4 regions of the Streptomyces sp. NPDC050534 genome follow, and region 4 is predicted to be linked to each of the others. Evidence: riboswitches for the same ligand, from Rfam matches in the RefSeq annotation. Region 4 holds a riboswitch; each other region holds the start of a gene.

The links. A riboswitch is a leader RNA that binds a small molecule or an ion and turns the genes downstream of it on or off. The one in region 4 is predicted to bind cyclic di-AMP.
Region 1: linked by a shared signal. The riboswitch ahead of ACIBN2_RS00920 (C40 family peptidase) and the one ahead of ACIBN2_RS20550 (transglycosylase family protein) in region 4 are both predicted to bind cyclic di-AMP.
Region 2: linked by a shared signal. The riboswitch ahead of ACIBN2_RS39610 (NlpC/P60 family protein) and the one ahead of ACIBN2_RS20550 (transglycosylase family protein) in region 4 are both predicted to bind cyclic di-AMP.
Region 3: linked by a shared signal. The riboswitch ahead of ACIBN2_RS41895 (M23 family metallopeptidase) and the one ahead of ACIBN2_RS20550 (transglycosylase family protein) in region 4 are both predicted to bind cyclic di-AMP.

The regions. Positions count from the first base shown of each region.
Region 1 is NZ_JBITHF010000001.1:187,384-190,369, reverse strand. It holds gene ACIBN2_RS00930 (ATP-dependent Clp protease proteolytic subunit) at 98-733, shown strand; gene ACIBN2_RS00925 (hypothetical protein) at 740-1,048, shown strand; cyclic di-AMP (ydaO/yuaA leader) riboswitch at 1,387-1,598, shown strand; gene ACIBN2_RS00920 (C40 family peptidase) at 1,602-2,075, shown strand; gene ACIBN2_RS00915 (DUF6328 family protein) at 2,158-2,646, shown strand; gene ACIBN2_RS00910 (ATP-binding protein) at 2,682-2,986, opposite strand, start outside.
Region 2 is NZ_JBITHF010000016.1:133,602-136,587, forward strand. It holds gene pcrA (DNA helicase PcrA) at 1-881, opposite strand, end outside; cyclic di-AMP (ydaO/yuaA leader) riboswitch at 1,334-1,504, shown strand; gene ACIBN2_RS39610 (NlpC/P60 family protein) at 1,512-2,696, shown strand; gene ACIBN2_RS39615 (tellurite resistance/C4-dicarboxylate transporter family protein) at 2,789-2,986, shown strand, end outside.
Region 3 is NZ_JBITHF010000019.1:20,552-23,537, forward strand. It holds partial or broken gene ACIBN2_RS41890 (aldo/keto reductase) at 1-790, opposite strand, end outside; gene ACIBN2_RS41895 (M23 family metallopeptidase) at 945-1,970, opposite strand; cyclic di-AMP (ydaO/yuaA leader) riboswitch at 1,982-2,140, opposite strand; tRNA gene ACIBN2_RS41900 (tRNA-Met) at 2,446-2,519, opposite strand; gene ACIBN2_RS41905 (dihydrofolate reductase family protein) at 2,570-2,986, opposite strand, start outside.
Region 4 is NZ_JBITHF010000006.1:101,536-104,521, forward strand. It holds gene eno (phosphopyruvate hydratase) at 1-786, opposite strand, end outside; gene ACIBN2_RS20550 (transglycosylase family protein) at 1,096-1,773, opposite strand; cyclic di-AMP (ydaO/yuaA leader) riboswitch at 1,777-1,946, opposite strand; gene ACIBN2_RS20555 (transglycosylase family protein) at 2,142-2,986, opposite strand, start outside.

The DNA of each region.
Region 1 (2,986 bases), on a different contig from region 4:
ATCATAACGTCATGTACGTCCTGTACATTTTTTACAGAGACAGCTCCGCGAGAGACCGCTCAGCGAGAGACCGCTCTGCCGCGAGGAGGGGTATGCCATGACCCGACCGTCCGCCCGCTACGTCCTGCCCGAGTTCACCGAGCGCACGAGTGCCGGGCAGAAGACGATGGATCCGTACTCGAAGCTGCTCGAGGAGCGGATCGTCTTCCTCGGCACACCGATCGACGACACGTCGGCGAACGACGTGATGGCGCAGTTCATGCACCTCGAGTACCAGGACCCGGACCGGGACATCTCGCTCTACATCAACTCCCCCGGCGGCTCCTTCACGGCCATGTCGGCGATCTACGACACCATGCGGTTCGTCGGCTGCGACGTGGAGACGATCTGCATGGGGCAGGCGGGTTCGTCGGCGGCGGTGCTGCTCGCGGCCGGCACGCCGGGCAAGCGGCTCGCGCTGCCGGGCGCACGCGTGGTGATCCATCAGCCGGCGCTGTACGAACCGGTGCAGGGCCAGGCCAGCGACCTCGCCATCCAGGCCGACGAGCTGACGCGGACACGGGACCGGCTCGAGGAGATGCTGGTCCGGCACACCGGGCGCAGCCCCGAGCAGGTGAGCGCCGACATCGAGCGCGACCACATCCTGGACGCCCAAGGAGCGCTGGAGTACGGGCTGGTGGACCGCATCGTCACCAGCCGCAGGGCCACCCTCGCGCCGCCCACCGGGCGGTGAGCGCAGGTGCTCCCACCCGAACTGCCTCCGCTGCCCGCCCTCACGCGCGCCGAGGGTGAGTTGATCGACCGTTACCTCGACGTGGTCGACCTGCTCGGACGCATCAACCCGGCGCACCACGGAGACACCTACCGCGGGCTGCGGGCCGCGCAGGCGCTGGTGAGCAAGGCGGTCGCGCTGCGCGACGCCCTGGCGGTGATGCACCAGCGCGGCGAGACCGAGCTGCACGCACCCACGCTGCGGCGCGCGCTCCTGGTCCTGGACGGCGAGCGGCGCACGGCCCGGGTCACCGTGCCCCCGCATCCCGACAGTTGACGCGGGCTCGGACGGTCCGGACACCCCGCCCCGGCGGCGAGGCGTCCGGACCAGGCTTCAAACGGACCAAATGAGGTACCGCCGTTTGGAGGAGATACGGCTCCAATCTTTCGACGGTTCCAGTTGCGCAACACGCGTGGACCCAGGGCGGAATGGAGTGTTCCGGTGCTGGTCCGGGCCTCGCCCGGGTCCTCAACACCGGTTCGAACACAGGGGTGTCCACCCGAACGGGCGAGTGGTGAGTAACAACACAAATCCCCGGTTCCATTGGGATTTTCGGACATCCGTAGGCGAAGATCCCTGTCTGACGACAAGCCCCCGCCGCAGCGGCGGGGCGATCCGGGCGGACGCCGAGTCCTGCCGCCGCCCGGATGACTGGTCGACAGGAGTGGATCGGCAGGAGTGGAGGACCCAAGCACGACGGGTCGCCGGAACGGTCATGCCATGGCCGGGTCGAGCAGCCCTTGGGGTGAAGCCGCGTCAGCGGCCGGGCAACTTCGCCAGCCCGAATCCGACAGGTCATCCTTCACAGGCGGCTGACGAAGGGTTGCGCATGACTGCGCTCAATCGTGTCCCGTCGCTCATGGTCCGGGCCGGCACCGCCTCGGCTCTCACCATCGCCGCCGTGGGCGGCTCCATCGTGGTCCCGGGCGTCGCCTCCGACGCCGCGGCCGCCACACCGGCGACGAAGGCACTTCAGATCGCGGCCTCGAAAAAGGGCTCCCCGTACAAGTGGGGAGCCATAGGGCCGCGCCGGTTCGACTGCTCCGGGCTCACGCTGTACTCGTTCAAGAAAGCGGGCAAGAAACTGCCCCGCACGGCGGCCCAGCAGTACAACCGGACCCACCACATCTCCGCGAAGAGCCGCAGGGCCGGAGACCTCGTGTTCTTCCACTCGGGCTCCAGCGTCTACCACGTGGGCATCTACGCCGGGAAGGGGAAGATCTGGCACGCCCCCAAGACGGGCGATGTCGTGAAGCTCCAGAAGATCTGGACGAGGAGCGTCTGGTACGGCCGGGTCAGCTGACTCTCCCGCGGGGGCGGCGGCGACCTGACTGGCCGTCGCCCCCGCGGGGCCTGATCCGGGCTCGGCTGGATACACGTATGCCATGTCCGAGCACCGTCGCTGCACCGCGCGCAACGAGACGCCGCTCGAGCGCGCCGACCGCAACTTCGTCGAGCTGCTGCAGGAGCTGCGCGTCGTCCAGACCGGGGTGCAGATCCTCTTCGCCTTCCTGCTGAGCCTGGCCTTCACCCAGCGCTTCCCGTCGCTCGACCAGCTCCAGCGCACGACATACGTCATCACGCTGCTGCTCACGGTCCTCGCGGCCGCGCTGTTCACCGCGCCCGCCGCACTGCACCGCTCGCTCTTCCGGCGCGGCGCCAAGCCGCACATCGTGCAGGTCTCGTCGCGGCTCGCCACGGTCGGCATGGGCGTGCTGATGTTCGCCTTCACCGGATCGGTGCTGCTCGTGGTCGACGTGACGACGCACAGCCGGGGCGCCGGGGCGGCCGCGGGTGCGGCGACCCTCTGCGTGTGCCTCGGACTGTGGGGACTGCTGCCCCGGCTGGTGCGCCGTGCGGTCACGTCCGACTAGCACCTGGGGCGAAGGCCCCGTCACCCGCCGATCCGCTACGGCTCCTGCTGCCCCGCTGCCGTCACGGGCTCCGCCGGGACGGTCCAGGGCAGTTCGATGGAGACCGTCTTGCCACCCTCCCTGGTGGGCCGCACCCGCATTCTCCCGCCGCACTCGGCGGCCAGCCAGCGGATGATCACCATGCCCCGGCCGTTGTCCTGCTGGACGGCGGCGGGCAGGCGCTTCGGGAAACGGGGGTGGGAGTCCGTGACGCCGATGCGCAGTTCCTCGTCACGGTGGAGTTCGATGTCCACCGTGAAGGTGGGTGACTGCCCGAAGGTGTGCTGTACGGCGTTGGTGG
Region 2 (2,986 bases), on a different contig from region 4:
TACTGGGCGTGGTTGGTGTCCTGGTACTCGTCGACGAGTACGTGCCGGAAGCGGCGGCGGTAGTGCTCGGCGACGTCCGGGAAGGCGCGCAGGAGATTGACCGTCGTCATGATCAGGTCGTCGAAGTCGAGGGCGTTCGCCTCGCGCAACCGCGACTGGTACATCGCGTAGGCCTGGGCGAGGGTCTTCTCGAAGCCGTCGGTCGCCTGCGCGGCGAAGTCCTCCTCGTCGATCAGCTCGTTCTTCAGGTTGCTGATCTTGGCGCTGAAGGACTTCGGCGGGTAGCGCTTGGGGTCGAGGTCCAGGTCGCGGCAGACCAGGGCCATCAGGCGCTTGGAGTCGGCGGCGTCGTAGATCGAGAACGACGACGTGAAGCCGAGCTTCTTCGACTCACGGCGCAGGATGCGCACGCACGCGCTGTGGAAGGTCATCACCCACATCGCGTTCGCGCGCGGGCCGACGAGGTGCTCGACGCGCTCCTTCATCTCGCCCGCGGCCTTGTTGGTGAAGGTGATCGCGAGGACCTGTCCCGGATGCACGTGGCGCTCCGCGAGCAGGTGGGCGATGCGGTGCGTGAGCACACGGGTCTTGCCGGAGCCGGCGCCGGCCACGATGAGCAGCGGCGTGCCGGAGTGGACGACGGCCGCGCGCTGGTTCTCGTTCAGCCCGTCCAGCAGGGCGGCCGGGTCGATCGCCGGGCGCGGCGCGCCGTCGCGGTAGTAGGAGTCCCGGTCCGGCGGCACGTCGAACTTCCCGCCGAACAGATCGTCCGGAACCGGCTCCGGTACGTGATCGTCCTCGGGCGGCGGTGGGGGCTCCCCCTCGTGCCCGCGAGGGGCCTTGAGGTCCGCCAGGAAGCTGTCGTCAAAGAGGCTGCTCATCGCCTTCCGAGTCTAGGGCGCCTCACTGACAGCCCGCCGCCACCCCGGGAACTTCGCCGGATCGGGGACGTCGCGCCCGGAAGACGCTGATCCGCCCGGTCCGGCCGCCCGGTGTCCCGCCCCCGGTGTCCTGTTGCCGTCCAGGACCGAGCCGTCACGCTCCGCCACCGATCAGGTGCAGTCCGCCGCACCCCGCACCCCTCCCCCCGCCGTGGCACCCGACCACGGTTGGCTGGAAATTAACGCTCGGAAGCAGGCACACCGTGCCGATCTGACCGAAATGCCCGCGAATCCGTACAGGCCATACCGGAAAGACCGCACGCTGCGACCTCTTGACCAAAGGTCACGAAAATGTATCGGGCATATCGAACATCAACCTTCACAGGGGCCACACGAGTTGGCTACGGTTCCGGGCAGGCCGTACGACCCCCACCGGCGAACGTCGCCGGGCCGCGCGGCCTCCGCCGAATCCGGTGCGCCGCCGCGTATCCGGAACCGGGGACCCACCGTCCCCGGGGTGAATCGGCCCGACTCCCGCACGGGGCCCGGACCGTAGGGCAAGCCTTCCGAACCACCCGCCCGAACCCGACAGCTAACCCGGTAGGCGGAACGTGGAAGGAGTCGCCTCCCTTGGCGTCGCACCGCAAGTCGCGCCCCTCAGGTTCGCGCGTCGCAGGCATACGTACCCCCGCTCTCGCCACGGCCGCCCTCACCTCCGTGGCCCTGCTGTCCCAGTCGGCCAACGCCGCTCCCGTGGCCGACGGCAAGCCGAGCGTGGAGGAAGTCGAGAAGAAGGTCGACGACCTCTACCGTCAGGCGGAATCGGCCACCGAGAAGTACAACGCGGCCAAGGAGAAGACCACGACGCAGCGCAAGCGCGTGGACACCCTCCTCACCGACGTCGCCAAGCGCACCCAGAAGCTCAACGACGAGCGGGAGCAGCTCGGCACGTTCGCCGCGGCCCAGTACCGCACGGGCGCCTCAGCACCCGGCACGGCGACCCTCCTGCTCGCCGACTCCCCGCAGGACTACTTCGACCAGACGCAGCTGATGGGCCGCCTGACCTCACGTCAGAAGACCGCGGTCGACGACTACTTCACCGAGCAGTCCGCGACGATGAAGAAGCGCCAGGAGGCGTCCAAGGACCTCCAGACGCTCACCGCGACCCAGGGCGACCTGCGGACGGCCAAGTCCACGGTGCAGAAGAAGCTCTCCGACGCGCGCGAGCTGCTGTCGAAGCTGAACGCCGAGGAGAAGGCGCGGCTCGCGGCGATCCAGAAGCAGAAGGAAGAGGAGGCCGCCCGCCAGGCGGCCGAGCTGGCCAAGAAGCAGGCGGCCGCGCAGAAGGCCAAGGAGGAGGCGGCGGCCCAGGCCGGCAGCTCCTCGTCCGGGTCCACCTCCACCTCCGGCTCGTCCTCGGGCTCCACCTCCACCTCCACCGGCGACTCCACGTACGCCACCAAGGCCGCGAAGACGCTCGCCTTCGCCCGTGCACAGATCGGCAAGCCGTACGTCTGGGGCGCCACCGGCCCCGACTCCTACGACTGCTCCGGCCTTACCCAGGCCGCCTGGAAGGCCGCCGGCGTCAGCCTCCCGCGCACCACCTACGACCAGGTCAACGCCGGCACCACGGTCTCCCTCACCGACGCCCAGCCGGGCGACCTGATCTTCTTCTACGACGACATCAGCCACGTCGGCATCTACATCGGCAACGGCATGATGATCCACGCCCCGAAGCCCGGCGCGTACGTCCGCGAGGAGTCGATCTACTACGCCGGCTCGTCGATCATCCACAGCGTGGTGCGGCCCGCCTGAGACACGCGCGGGGCACTCCCCCGCGCGTAATTTGCCGCGCCCGCGCGCGTGCCCTTCCCGCAACACCGCCCGCGCTCCTTAGCATCGGCCCCATGTCCGGACCGAGCTCCTTCCGCGCCTGGTGGGCGCAGCGTCCGCCGGCGGCCGGGGCCGCCGTGATGGCGACCGGCATCGTGTCGGTCGGGCTGCGCCTGACGGAACACTTGGTGCTGTCGCGCATCGCCCTGGTCCTGGCCTGTGCGGCCTGGGTGGGGCTGGCGGCGGACTTCGGCGTGCGTCTGGTGCGGGAC
Region 3 (2,986 bases), on a different contig from region 4:
GCGGTCAGGACCCGCTGCCCCCGCTCGCTCTCCAGGTACTGCGCCACCCGGCCCGCACGCGCGCTGTCGACCGTCGTGCCGGGCCGGTACTTGCCGGTGAGGAAGCCGGCGGCGAGGGCGAAGTACGGGACTGCCGCGAGGCCGTAGCGCGCGGCCACGTCCTGGAGCTCGCCCTCGTAGGTGTCGCGTGAGACCAGGTTGTAGTGCGGCTGCAGCGCCACGTACTTGGCCAGGCCCTCACGGTCGGAGAAGTCGAGGGACGCGCGCAGCCGCTCGGCCGAGATGTTGGACGCCGCGATGTGCCGCACCTTGCCCGCCCGCACCAGCTCGTCGAGCGCGCCGATGATCTCCTCGACCGGCACCTCCGGCTTGTCGAAGTGCGTGTAGTAGAGGTCGATCTCGGTGCCCAGGCGGCGCAGGGAGGCGTCCGCGGCGGCCTTGATGTTGGCGGCCGTCAGGCCCGGGAACTCGGGGTGCTGGCTGACCTTGGTCGCGATGACCACGTCGTCGCGGTTGCCGCGCGACCTGACCCTCCCCCACTCTCGGCTTCGCTCGAGCGGGGGGACCCCCATCCGATGATCGTCTCGGACTCGCCGCCCTGGTGGCCGTCGACCCACGACGAGTAGGAGTCGGCGGTGTCGAGGAAGTTGCCGCCCGCGGCCGCGTAGGCGTCGAGCACGGCGAAGGACGTGGCCTCGTCGGCGGTCCAGCCGAAGACGTTGCCGCCGAGGCAGAGCGGGAAGACCTCCAGGCCGGAGGAGCCGAGCGTGCGCAGAGAAGGGGACGTCATGCCGTACGTCAACGAATGCGCCGGAGCGGCCCATTCCGCCGATGCCGCAAAGATCACGTAAACACAGAGCGTGTGGCCGGCGGACGCGCATACGTCCGCCGGCGGCCCCGACGTCGGGGGGAAGCCGCCGGGACCACCGGGGTCCGGGCGTGGATCAGGGGTTGAGGCCCTTGCCGCGCAGCCACGTCATCGGGTCGATGCCCTCGGCCTGGCCGTTCGGGTGGACCTCGAGGTGCAGGTGCGGCCCGGTCACGTTGCCCGTGGCGCCGATCCGGCCGATGACCTCGCCCGTGCTGACCTTCTGGCCCACGCTCACGTTGATCGACGACTGGTGGCAGAACCACAGCTCCGTGCCGTCGTCGAGCGTCATGATCGTGCGGTAGCCGTAGGCTCCGGCCCAGCCGGCCTCGGTGACCGTGCCGCTGTGGACGGCCTTGATGGGCGTACCCGTGGGGGCGGCGAAGTCGAGGCCCGTGTGGTAACCGGAGGACCACATGGAGCCGGGCTGCCCGAAGGTGCCGGTGATCGTGTAGGACACGACCGGAAGCTTGTACTGCTTGGCCAGCTCGGCCAGGCGCGCCGCCTCGGCCGCCTTCTTGGCCTCCGCCTCGGCCTTCTCCTTGGCGGCGGCGGCCTTGGCCGCGGCCTCCTTCTCCGCCTTGGCGGCGGCGTCGCCGGCCTGCTTGGCGATGGCCGCCTCGGTGACGGACTGGACCTTGCTGTCGACCTGGACCTGCTGGCTCTCGGCCTGCGCCATGATGCGGTCGCGCAGCGCCTGACCGGCGTCCCTGGCGCCCTGCCCGGCGTCCTTGGTGGTCACCCCGACGGAGCTGAGCGCGGTGGCCGAGCCCTTGGGCGTCTCGGCGGAGCCGCCGAACATGTGGCCCACGGAGGCCAGGTCGGGCATGGAGATGGACACCGGCGGCTTGCCGGTGTTGGCGCTGGCCATGCCGCCCGCGCCGACGGCGGCTATGACGCCGACGCCGAGGACCGTGGAGCTGCGGGCGAGTCCACCGCCGCGCTGCTTGGCGACACGGTGCCGGCCGCGGACCGGCTGGAGGGACTCCTCGGTGGGGTTCCACTCCTCCCACGGACCCTCGTCGGAACGGGGGGCGGGGAAGCCGAATGGCTCGGTGCTCGGCACGAACGGTGCTGCCGGGGCAGGCGGGTTGGACGCCACGTGGGCGCGCTCCTTTCCTTCCTTCACGCCTACCGGGTTAGCTGACGGGTTCGGAGCAGGAAGGTCTCCTACGCGCGTATACCAGCCGTGCCTCCACGGCTGGCATCCAAGCGATTCACCCCTGGGTGGTGGTTCCCCGGTTCCCTTGCGGGATTCGGCAGTGCGCACGGAGCCGCCTCTTGTGACGGCTGGGACGACCGCGCTGCGTTATCGAACGTTAATAGACCCGGGGTGCCGATTCCAAGCTGTTCTGCTTGATCATTAATGCTTCTTGGCCTGGACGTACGGGCCAAGAGAGACGAAAAACGGGCGAGTTGACCTCACCTCGGATTCCCCACCGGTTCTGACGGTGCGTCAGTTGTTATGCGGAAAGCGGTCGCCCGGTCACCACTTGTGACAGGACCCGGTGAGACATCCGGGGCGGAAAACACTCAGGGCCGGAATCCGTTTCCGGATTCCGGCCCTGAGCCTTGAGTAGCGGGGACAGGATTTGAACCTGCGACCTCTGGGTTATGAGCCCAGCGAGCTACCGAGCTGCTCCACCCCGCGTCGTTGTGTGACCAGCATACGCCATCCGCGGGGCCTCCGACGCCACGTGCTCAGAAGCCCGGCAGATGGCGGTTCGGCGCCTTGGCCTGCTCCTCGTGTTCCTCCAGTACGACCACCTCGACACCCCGGGCCGCCAGCAGGCCGCTGCCGTCCGCGCCCGCGACGAAGGTGTCGGGCTCCCGCCAGGCCGTGACCACCCGCCGTACGCCCGCGTCGAGGATCAGCCGGGCGCACGGCTTCGGCCGGGACGCGCGGCGGGTGCAGGGCTCCAGGCTGCTGTAGACCGTGGCCGACGCCAGCCTCGGATCGGCCGGGCCGAGCTTGGCCAGGGCCGCCTCCTCGGCGTGCACGACGGGGTCGCCGCCCTCACGCGAGTGACCGCGGGCGAGCTCCGTGCCGTCGGCGGCGACGATCACCGCGCCCACGCTGAAGGCCGTGCGGGAGGGCGGGCACAGGGCCGCCAGCTC
Region 4 (2,986 bases):
CTCCTTGCCCTCGAAGAGGTACTTGCCGTCCTTGTAGAACTCGGAGGCGGCGACGTCGAGCGCGAGGGCGATCTGCTCGCCGGGGGCGTAACCGGCTTCCTTGATGGCCTCGAGGATGAGGTCGAGGGCCTCGCGGTTGGAGCCGAGGTTCGGGGCGAAGCCGCCCTCGTCGCCGAGGCCGGTGGCCAGGCCCTTGCTCTTCAGCACCTTCTTGAGGGTGTGGTAGACCTCGGTGCCCCAGCGCAGCGCCTCGGAGAAGGACTCCGCGCCGATCGGGGCGATCATGAACTCCTGGATGTCCACGTTGGAGTCGGCGTGCGAGCCGCCGTTCAGGATGTTCATCATCGGCACCGGCAGCAGGTGCGCGTTCGGGCCGCCGAGGTAGCGGAAGAGCGGCAGGTCGCTGGCCTCGGAGGCGGCGTGGGCGACGGCGAGGGAGACGCCGAGGATGGCGTTGGCGCCGAGCGAGCCCTTGTTGTCGGTGGCGTCCAGGTCGAACATCGCCTGGTCGATCAGGCGCTGCTCGGTGGCGTCGTAGCCGACCAGCTCCGGGCCGATCTGCTCGATCACGGCGAGGACGGCCTTCTCGACGCCCTTGCCCTGGTAGCGGTTGGGGTCGCCGTCGCGGAGCTCGATGGCCTCGAAGGCACCCGTGGAGGCGCCGGACGGGACGGCGGCACGACCCGTGCTGCCGTCGTCGAGGCCGACCTCGACCTCGACGGTGGGGTTCCCTCGCGAGTCGAGGATTTCCCGGGCTACGACGACGTCGATGGACGGCACGAGCATCTCCTTCTTGGATGTGACGCGGCTACTGCAGTAGCGCGGTGGCTCTGCGAGACGAGCCTAACCGCCCGAGGCCGATCGGCCAGCCGGTCGCCCACCCCTTGAGCAGAACCGAGAGTAAATTGTTTCCGAACGGAACAAAAACCGGCACGGAAGCACTTGCGCGCGCGGGCACAAAAAGCCCCGCCCCGGTGCGTACGGGGGAACACGCACCGGGGCGGGGAGACCGTGGGGACGGGGGCGGACCTCACGTGCCCTCCATGGTGGAGGACACGGCTGTCAGGGCGCTGTGGTCCGGCTACCGGCCCGCTGTCACTTGAGGTGCAGCTGCTGGCCCGGGTAGATCAGGTTGGCGTCCTGGACGATGTCCTTGTTCAGCTTGAACAGCTTCGACCAGCCGCCCGCGACGTGGTGCTTCGTGGCGATGGAGCTCAGGGTGTCACCCTTGACGACCTTGTACTCGCCGTCGCCCTTCTTGACCTTCTTGCCGGTCGGGGTGGTGACGGTCTTCTGGGTCTTCTGCGACTTCGCGGCCGGGCGCTCGGAGGAGCGGGAGGCGGCCTGCGAGTCGGAGTGGGTGGTGGTGCTCGGCTTCGAGGCGGCGGCACCGTTGTAGGCGGCACCGGACAGGCCTGTGCCGCAGACCGGCCAGGCGCCCTTGCCCTGGGCGGCGAGAACCTTCTCGGCGACGGCTATCTGCTGCGACTTGCTGGCCTGGTTGGCCTGCGCGGCGTAGGCGGTGCCGCCGTACGCGGCCCAGGTGGAGGCGGAGAACTGCAGACCACCGTAGTAGCCGTTGCCGGTGTTGATGGACCAGTTGCCGCCCGACTCGCACTGGGCGACCGTGTCCCACTCGGAGGCGGTCGCGGCGGAGGCGTTGCCCGCCGCCATCAGCGGGGCGGCGATGGCGACACCGGTGATGCCGGCGAACGCGGCGACCCGGGTGGCCTTGGAAGGACGACGGTGCTTGCCCTGACCGGAAAACAGCATGGTTGATCCCCTCACCGACGCCTGCGAGGTGAGCTGTCGGGTTCGGGCCGGTTGAGTTGCCCGGTCGTGCCTCGCTCTCGCTCGGCACGGCTACACCCCTAGCCGCCACCGGCAACTTCCCGGTGGGGCACTTACCTTGGGTCCCCCGCTCCTGCCTACGGCGCTTGACGCGACGACTGTTCCCGTACGGCCGCTGGCAGGATTCGGCGTTGCGGCAGACGGGGCTCGTGGTGACGAGCGATGAAGACCGTAGACACGCGATCCGCGGAAATTCAAAGACGATCAGGGCTTCTGAGACTCATCCCACACTTTCACCAAACCGGACATTCCGGAGCGAAGCGTGACGTGAACTCCCGTTGGTTTTCGCCCTATTCGCTACCGAGTCGCAGGGTCTGACCGGCCACGATCTGGTTCGGGTCGCTGCCGATGGCCTTCTTGTTCTCGGCGTACAGCGCACGCCATCCACCGCTCACGTCACGGGAGTCGGCGATGGACGCGAGGGTGTCGCCGGCGTGGACCGTGTAGGTGCCGCCCGCGCCGCCGTCGGTCTTGGTCTCGTCGGCGCTCGCGCCACGGTGACGGCCGCCGCCGAGCGCGCCGGTGTCGACCAGGCTCCAAGAGCCCGCGGACTGCCCGGAGTTGTCCGAGTCATCCGTCTTCGTCCGGTCCGCACGTGAGCCGTCACTCCCCCGCGAGGCGCTCGGGGCGCGGTGGGACGGGGACTTGGACGGCGAGGCGGACGTCTCGGATTCGGTGGAGTTGTCCGTCTTGTCGGTGGAGGCCGACGAGGACGGACTGACGGACGGGTCCGCCGACGCATCCGCGGACGAATCCGACGAAGAGGACTCATCGGACGAGTTGCCCGAGGAGTTGGACAGACCGAGGGAGCCGGACGTCCCGGAGTCGGACGAGTCGGTACCGCCGTCCAGCACACCGGTGTCGATGTCCGCCGAGTCCGAGTCCTTGCTCAGCCCGGTGGTCAGGCCGCAGGTGTGGAAGGCGCCCACGCCCTGGTCCGCCAGGACCTTCTGGGCGACGGCTATCTGCTGGTTGCGGCTGGCCAGGTCGGGCCGGGCGGCGTAGTCGAGACCGCCGTACGTGTCCCAGTCGTCCTGGCTCAGCTGAAGGCCGCCGTAGCGGCCGTTGCCGCTGTCCTGGCTCCAGGCTCCGCCGGTCTCGCACTGCGCCACCTTGTCCCACGTGCTGCCGCCGT